Regions from separate parts of the Pseudobutyrivibrio xylanivorans genome, predicted to be linked through region 2. Evidence: predicted binding sites of a transcription regulator. Region 2 holds the regulator's gene; the other holds the start of a gene.
The links. Region 2 encodes HrcA, which represses chaperone genes, less so after heat shock. Its sites were predicted from a motif close to TGTTAGCACTCNNNNNNNNNGAGTGCTAACA; they were not measured.
Positions count from the first base shown of each region.

Region 1: the regulator HrcA is predicted to act here: its motif matches at 1,424-1,454, upstream of FXF36_RS06900 (Hsp20/alpha crystallin family protein).

Region 1 is NZ_CP043028.1:1,512,942-1,516,366, forward strand. Features, by position in the region: gene panB (3-methyl-2-oxobutanoate hydroxymethyltransferase) at 1-312, opposite strand, end outside; gene FXF36_RS06895 (Rossmann-like and DUF2520 domain-containing protein) at 328-1,170, opposite strand; gene FXF36_RS06900 (Hsp20/alpha crystallin family protein) at 1,579-2,019, shown strand; gene FXF36_RS06905 (serine O-acetyltransferase) at 2,175-3,056, opposite strand; gene FXF36_RS06910 (DUF3298 domain-containing protein) at 3,184-3,425, opposite strand, start outside.
Region 2 is NZ_CP043028.1:2,569,842-2,573,266, forward strand. Features, by position in the region: gene lepA (translation elongation factor 4) at 1-1,083, opposite strand, end outside; gene hrcA (heat-inducible transcriptional repressor HrcA) at 1,285-2,337, shown strand; gene grpE (nucleotide exchange factor GrpE) at 2,386-2,982, shown strand; gene dnaK (molecular chaperone DnaK) at 3,091-3,425, shown strand, end outside.

The DNA.
Region 1 (3,425 bases), 1.1 Mb from region 2:
AATAAGACGTCCTGCATTTTTTACTGCATCGTAAACTGATGTCTGATAAGACATGAATGGCATATCTGCCACAAGAAATGTGTCCTTAAGTCCACGTGAAACTGATGCACAATGATGAATAATATCATCAACTGTAACTGGAAGAGTATCGCTGTATCCCATCATTGTCATTCCAAGGGAATCACCGATAAGAATGGCATTGATACCAGCCTCCTCCATAAGACATGCTGTTGAGTAATCGTAGCATGTAAGCATGCTGATTTTCTCTCCGTCTCTCTTCATCTGCTGAAGAGTTGTAACTGTGTTTTTCATTATTCTCCTGTCCTCCTAATTATTTAGTAGAAGCTCCAATTCGCTATATTCACATTCAGGGTGCTTTTCCTTGGCGATATCCACAGTTTTTCTGGATAACACCTTGTAAATCTCCATGTCGATTCCATCAAATGTCTGCAAATGTTTTTCTACTGTCCCAACATCGTTTCGCTCGATTGGGCCAGTCAGTGCATCAGTGGTTCCCACCGATAGCACCTTATTCACGTTGCCAAGCAATAATGGAGCTATTGCCTCCCTTGCCTGCTCCTTGGAAAATCCGCATATACGAAGTTCATCTTCTGCTGCTTTCACAAGGGCAACCACAAGATTTGAGCACAGAACTGCTGCACCGTGGTAACGTGTTTTCACATCTCCATCGATGATGGCATATTTTAAATTACTGCCATCTAACAAACTTTTAATATTGTCGATGTGATCTGCATTTCCTTCGATTGTAAATAATGCTTTTGGAAGCTCCTGGTATGAATGGTATCTGTCTGATACCGCCAGTAATGGATGGACCGAGAAACCGTATGCGCCAGTTTCTTCAATATCCCTAAAGATTTCCGAAGATAAAGAACCGCTGCAATGACATATCATTTTTCCAGCAATAGACATATGTTTAAGCTGCGACCATACAGACGCAATTGCATCGTCAGGCACAGTAATAAACACCGTATCACTTTCTTCAATTAATGTCTCTAAATTTTGAAAATGTTTCGATTTGGTAAAATCCGCTGCTTCTTCTGCGGAATTAGAAGTGCGGCTGTAAAAGCCAACAAGATTATGCTGGGTAGTGGCAAAGAGCATTCCAAGGGAACAGCCAACTTTTCCAGCGCCTACAAATCCAACCTTCATGGGCAACACCTCCTTAAATATCAGGGGTGATACAGTCTCGTTCAAAATGATACGAGCATGCCACAGTTCAAGGCCACCTTTTAAAATTTAGAAGCTAAAAGGTATAGTTTCTTACGAATACCATCCATGGGACACTATAGCATTTGTGAGGTTTAAAGTAAAGGAAGACTTTTGGTGAGTTACTTAAGAAAAATCACTGTGCGCAGCGTTATTGTCAGATTATTTATAAACCAATTCTTAAATAATTATAAATTATTAGCACTCTCTATTGACGAGTGCTAAAAGCAGGTGTATAACATAGTTACAACAAGGGAACAAAAAGAAATGGTTCCCAAACCAAGCTGACTGGAGCACCAGTCACCAAACGGGTTTACAACAATATTACATATATAAGAGGAGGTAGTAATTATGTTAATGCCTAGTATTTTATCAAATGATTTTATGGATGATTTCTTCGAAGTACCACGAATGACAGGTTTTGGTCATCACTATGATCGCGATTTTGCACGTATGATGACAACAGATGTTAAGGAAACCGAGAATGCTTACACAGTAGATATGAACCTTCCAGGATTTGCTAAGGAAGATATTAAAGCAGAATTGAAGGATGGTTACCTCACAATCAAGGCTGAGACCAATCAGAACAACGACGAGAAGGATGATGATGGCAATTACATCCGCCGTGAGCGTTACACAGGTTCTTGCAGTCGAAGCTTCTATGTAGGTGATGCTGTAACACAGGACGACATCCACGCGGCATACAAAGACGGCGTCCTTACACTCAGCATTCCTAAGAAGGAAGCAATCCCACAGAAGGAAGAAACTCGTTACATAGCTATTGAAGGTTAACACCGTAGCAAAAGCGTATCATTATAAGATATGAGTAAAAGAGCCCCAGTTACGGCTACAAGCCTTAGATACTCTTTGTTGGACTACATGTCCTTACAAAGAGTACTAAGAGCTTGATGCCTACTGGGGCTCTTATTATATTTCGATTGCACGATTTATTTTACGTCGTAATATATACGCGACTCAGGTGGTACAGATTCGGTGATGAAGGTTGAGCCTCCGATGATTGAATCGTGTCCGATGACTGTATCTCCACCGAGAACTGACGCATTGGAGTATATTGTGACATTATCCTCTATAGTAGGGTGACGACGTACACCGCGAAGATTCTGACCACCTCTTGTGGAAAGAGCGCCAAGAGTAACACCCTGATAAATCTTTACATTCTTTCCTATGATGGTAGTCTCACCAACAACGATACCAGTGCCGTGATCGATGAAGAAATACTCTCCGATAGTGGCACCTGGGTGGATATCAATTCCTGTATTTGAATGAGCATACTCTGTCATGATACGTGGAATGATAGGCACCCCAAGAAGATAAAGCTCGTGGGCCAGTCTATAGATTGTAATTGCAAGAATTCCAGGATAAGCAAAAATGATTTCATCAATGCTTGTTGCTGCAGGGTCACCGTCATAAGCTGCAGAAAGATCTGTATCAAGCAAGGCTCTAACGTGAGGAATCCTCTTCAAGAACGCAAGCGAAAGCTCCTCTGCCTTCTGGCTGCACTCATCATCACAGCAGCCGCAGTAATCTGCGCTATAACAAAGAATAAGTGCAATCTGCTTGTTCAGATTGTAAACAACATCCTCCATGAGGGTATTCAAATTGGTCTCAACATTGTAAACCTTGTACACGTGATCACGATAATAGCCAGGGTACACGATTCTAAGAAGCTTCATTGTGATATCAATGATGCTGTCCTTATTTGGCTGATGGAAGGTATCCATCTTGTCAATGGCCCTGTCTGATTTATAGTCCTTAATCAATTCTTCGGTAATCTCAAGGATTTCCTGCTCTATTTTCTTGCCATCCATGTTATGACTTCTCCTAATCTTTCTTCATAGTTCTATTGAGTCATATTTTAACACATTCAATTATATTTTGCTAAAACAGAAAAAAATTGCCCACAATAAATGTCGGCAATTTTCTTAGCAGTTTTTCTTATCTATTTATCTTATACGTATATGCGGTATTATATGTCGCCACATAAAGTGTATCCCCAACAACCTCAATTTGCTCAGGGCCAGATTCAACCTTTATCTGTTCTACCTTCTCGCCTGTATTTTTATCAAGCAAGTACAGATAGTCTGGCTCTGCTGTAAAACCATATCCGCAAATGATAGTGTCATCTACTATCTGGAAATTTGACGCGTTGCTGACAAGAGGTTCACTTCTCCAAAGCA
Region 2 (3,425 bases):
TTCACGTTCAAGACGCTCCTGAATAATTTCCAAATGTAAAAGTCCAAGAAAACCGCAACGAAATCCGAAGCCCAAAGCAACAGAAGTCTCTGGTTCAAACTGAAGAGCTGCATCATTAAGCTGAAGCTTCTCGAGAGCATCTCTTAAATCTGGATATTTCGCACCGTCTGCAGGATACATACCACAGTAAACCATAGGGTTAACCTTTTTGTAGCCTGGAAGTGGTTCAGCTGCAGGCTTTTCCTTGTGAGTGATTGTATCACCTACACGTGTATCACGGACATTTTTAATAGAGGCTGTCATGTAGCCAACCATGCCGGCTGGAAGCTCGTCACATGGAATGAACTGACCTGCTCCGAAATAGCCAACCTCAACAACATCAAACTCGGCACCTGTTGCCATCATGCGGACAGAATCCCCAACCTTGAGAGTTCCTTCCTTAACACGGCAGAATACAATAACGCCCTTGTAAGGGTCATAAAGTGAATCGAAGATAAGTGCCTGAAGAGGCGCCTTTGGGTCGCCCTTTGGTGCAGGAAGCTGATTTACGATAGCCTCCAAAACATCATGAATATTAAGGCCTGTCTTTGCAGAAATCTGTGGAGCATCCTGAGCCTCGAGACCGATAATGTCTTCGATTTCCTCAATGACGCGATCTGGGTCTGCAGAAGGCAAATCTATCTTATTAATAACAGGAATAACATCAAGGTCGTGGTCAAGGGCAAGGTAAACATTTGCCAAAGTCTGAGCCTCGATTCCCTGGGCTGCATCAACTACAAGAATCGCACCATCGCAAGCAGCGAGAGAGCGGGAAACCTCATAATTGAAATCCACGTGACCTGGAGTATCAATAAGATTAAAGATATATTCCTGACCATCATCAGCCTTGTAGATGATACGAACGGCCTGAGACTTGATTGTGATTCCACGCTCACGTTCAAGATCCATATTATCAAGAACCTGTGCCTGCATCTCGCGGTCGGTCAGGGTACCTGTCATCTGTATGATACGATCAGCAAGGGTAGACTTGCCGTGATCGATGTGTGCAACAATGCAAAAATTTCTAATTTTACTCTGATCCATAAATTCCTCTTCTTATTTATATTTCTTAACCTTGAATAGTTTACCATGTTTGGCGTTTTTTATCTATTTATAAATATAAAAAAAGGATAAAGTCTGTTGACAAACTATTTGTGTAGGTGTAAATTAACATCAGTAAATGATTAGCACTCCAAATAAGTGAGTGCTAACAAAATTAAGACCTTTCCAAAGTGAGGTGAATGTATGGCTGATACAGAGCTTGATGAGAGAAAAGTTAAAATACTAAACGCTATTATTAAGAACTATTTAGAGACAGGAGAGCCGGTTGGTTCCCGTACAATTTCTAAATATACCGATTTGAATTTAAGCTCAGCCACCATTCGAAATGAGATGTCAGATCTTGAGGATTTAGGCTACATTGTTCAGCCTCATACCTCGGCAGGCCGAATTCCTTCGGACAAGGGCTACAGATTCTATGTTAACAATCTGATAGCTGCCAAGGACAAGGAAGTTTCACAGATGCAGGAATGGATGATTGAGAAGACTGAGAAGATGGAAAATCTTCTTAAGAATGTGGCAAAGGTTCTTGCAACCAACACACAGTACGCAACAATGATTTCTGCACCAGCAGTTGTTTCAAATCGTTTGAAGTTTGTTCAGCTTTCAGCTGTCGACGAGCATCAGGTACTTTCGGTAGTTGTCATGGATGGCAACATCGTTAAGAACAAGATTATAAATGTTGAGAAACCACTAGATAATGAAACTATGTTGAAGCTAAATATGCTTCTCAACACAAATCTTAATGGCCTTACGGTTGACCAGATTAATCTGGCACTTATTACTAGACTTAAAGAGCAGGCAGGCATTCATGATGAAATCATAGCCCAGGTGCTTGATACCGTAGCTGAGACAATCACTCAGGATGAGGATTTGCAGGTTTACACCTCAGGAGCTACCAATATTTTTAAGTATCCTGAGCTTGCGGATTCGAAGAAGGCATCAGAACTTTTAGATACCTTTGAGGAAAAGCAATCACTTATGGAATTGCTTAGTGATAGCTCAACAGATGGTGAGAATACAGGAATTCAGGTATATATCGGTGAGGAAACACCAATTTCTACCATGAAGGATTGTTCGATTGTTACAGCAACATACGAGCTTGGCGATGGAGTCAAGGGTACCATTGGTATCGTTGGTCCAAAGCGAATGGATTACGAGAATGTTGTTGATAATATAAAGAGTCTCAAGGGACAGCTTGATAAATTACTTAAAGAAAATGATAAACGTGGGACTTGATGAAAGTTATTAAGGAGATAGTTAGTAGTGGCAGAGAATACAGAAAAGATGGAAGAGTTTTCTACTGAAGAAGCAGTTAAAGAGGCAGTAGAGAACGCTGAAGAAATGACAGAAGCTACCGAGAATTCTGAGGCAGAGCAGACAGAGGCTGATAAGGCCGAGGGCGAAGCAAAGGAATCTAAGAAGGGCTTCAAGAAGAAAGAAAAGAAAAAGGATAAGAGAGACGAGCAAATCGAACAGCTCAATGACAGGGTTTTACGTCAGATGGCAGAATTTGAAAACTTCCGCCGTCGTACAGAGCAAGAGAAGTCTCAGATGTTTAGCATGGGTGCTAAGAACATCATTGAAAAGATTCTTCCTGTAGTAGACAACTTCGAGAGAGGTCTTGCTACAGTTGAGGAGGGAGCAGATCCATTTGCTGATGGAATGCTCATGATATACAAGCAGTTGCTTACAACTCTTGAAGAGGCTGGTGTTAAGCCTATCGAGGCTGTAGGACAGGAATTCAATCCAGATTTCCACAATGCAGTAATGCATGTTGAGGATGAGGAAGTAGGCGAGAATATCGTCGTAGAAGAATTCCAGAAGGGCTACATGTATAATGACAGCGTAGTTCGTCATTCAATGGTAAAGGTTGCTAACTAGGTGATGTTTAAAACCGAGTAAGCGAAGGTTTTGAACATCAGGAGGCCCATTGGCCGACGATACAAATTTAGACAGATTACACTAGTAAGAAAATAGGAGGAAATAAAAATGGGAAAGATTATTGGTATCGATTTAGGAACAACTAACAGCTGTGTTGCTGTTATGGAAGGTGGAAAGCCTACCGTTATCGCAAATACAGAGGGTGCTAGAACAACACCATCTATCGTAGCTTTTACAAAGACAGGTGAGAGACTTGTCGGTGAGCCTGCAAAGCGTCAGGCTGTTACAAATGCTGAAAAGACAATCGCTTCTATCAAGAGAGATATGGGTACAGACAATGGCCGTATCATCGACGACAAGAAGTACAGCCCACAGCAGATTTCAGCTATGATTCTTCAGAAGCTTAAGAGTGATGCTGAGAACTACCTTGGTGAGACAGTTTC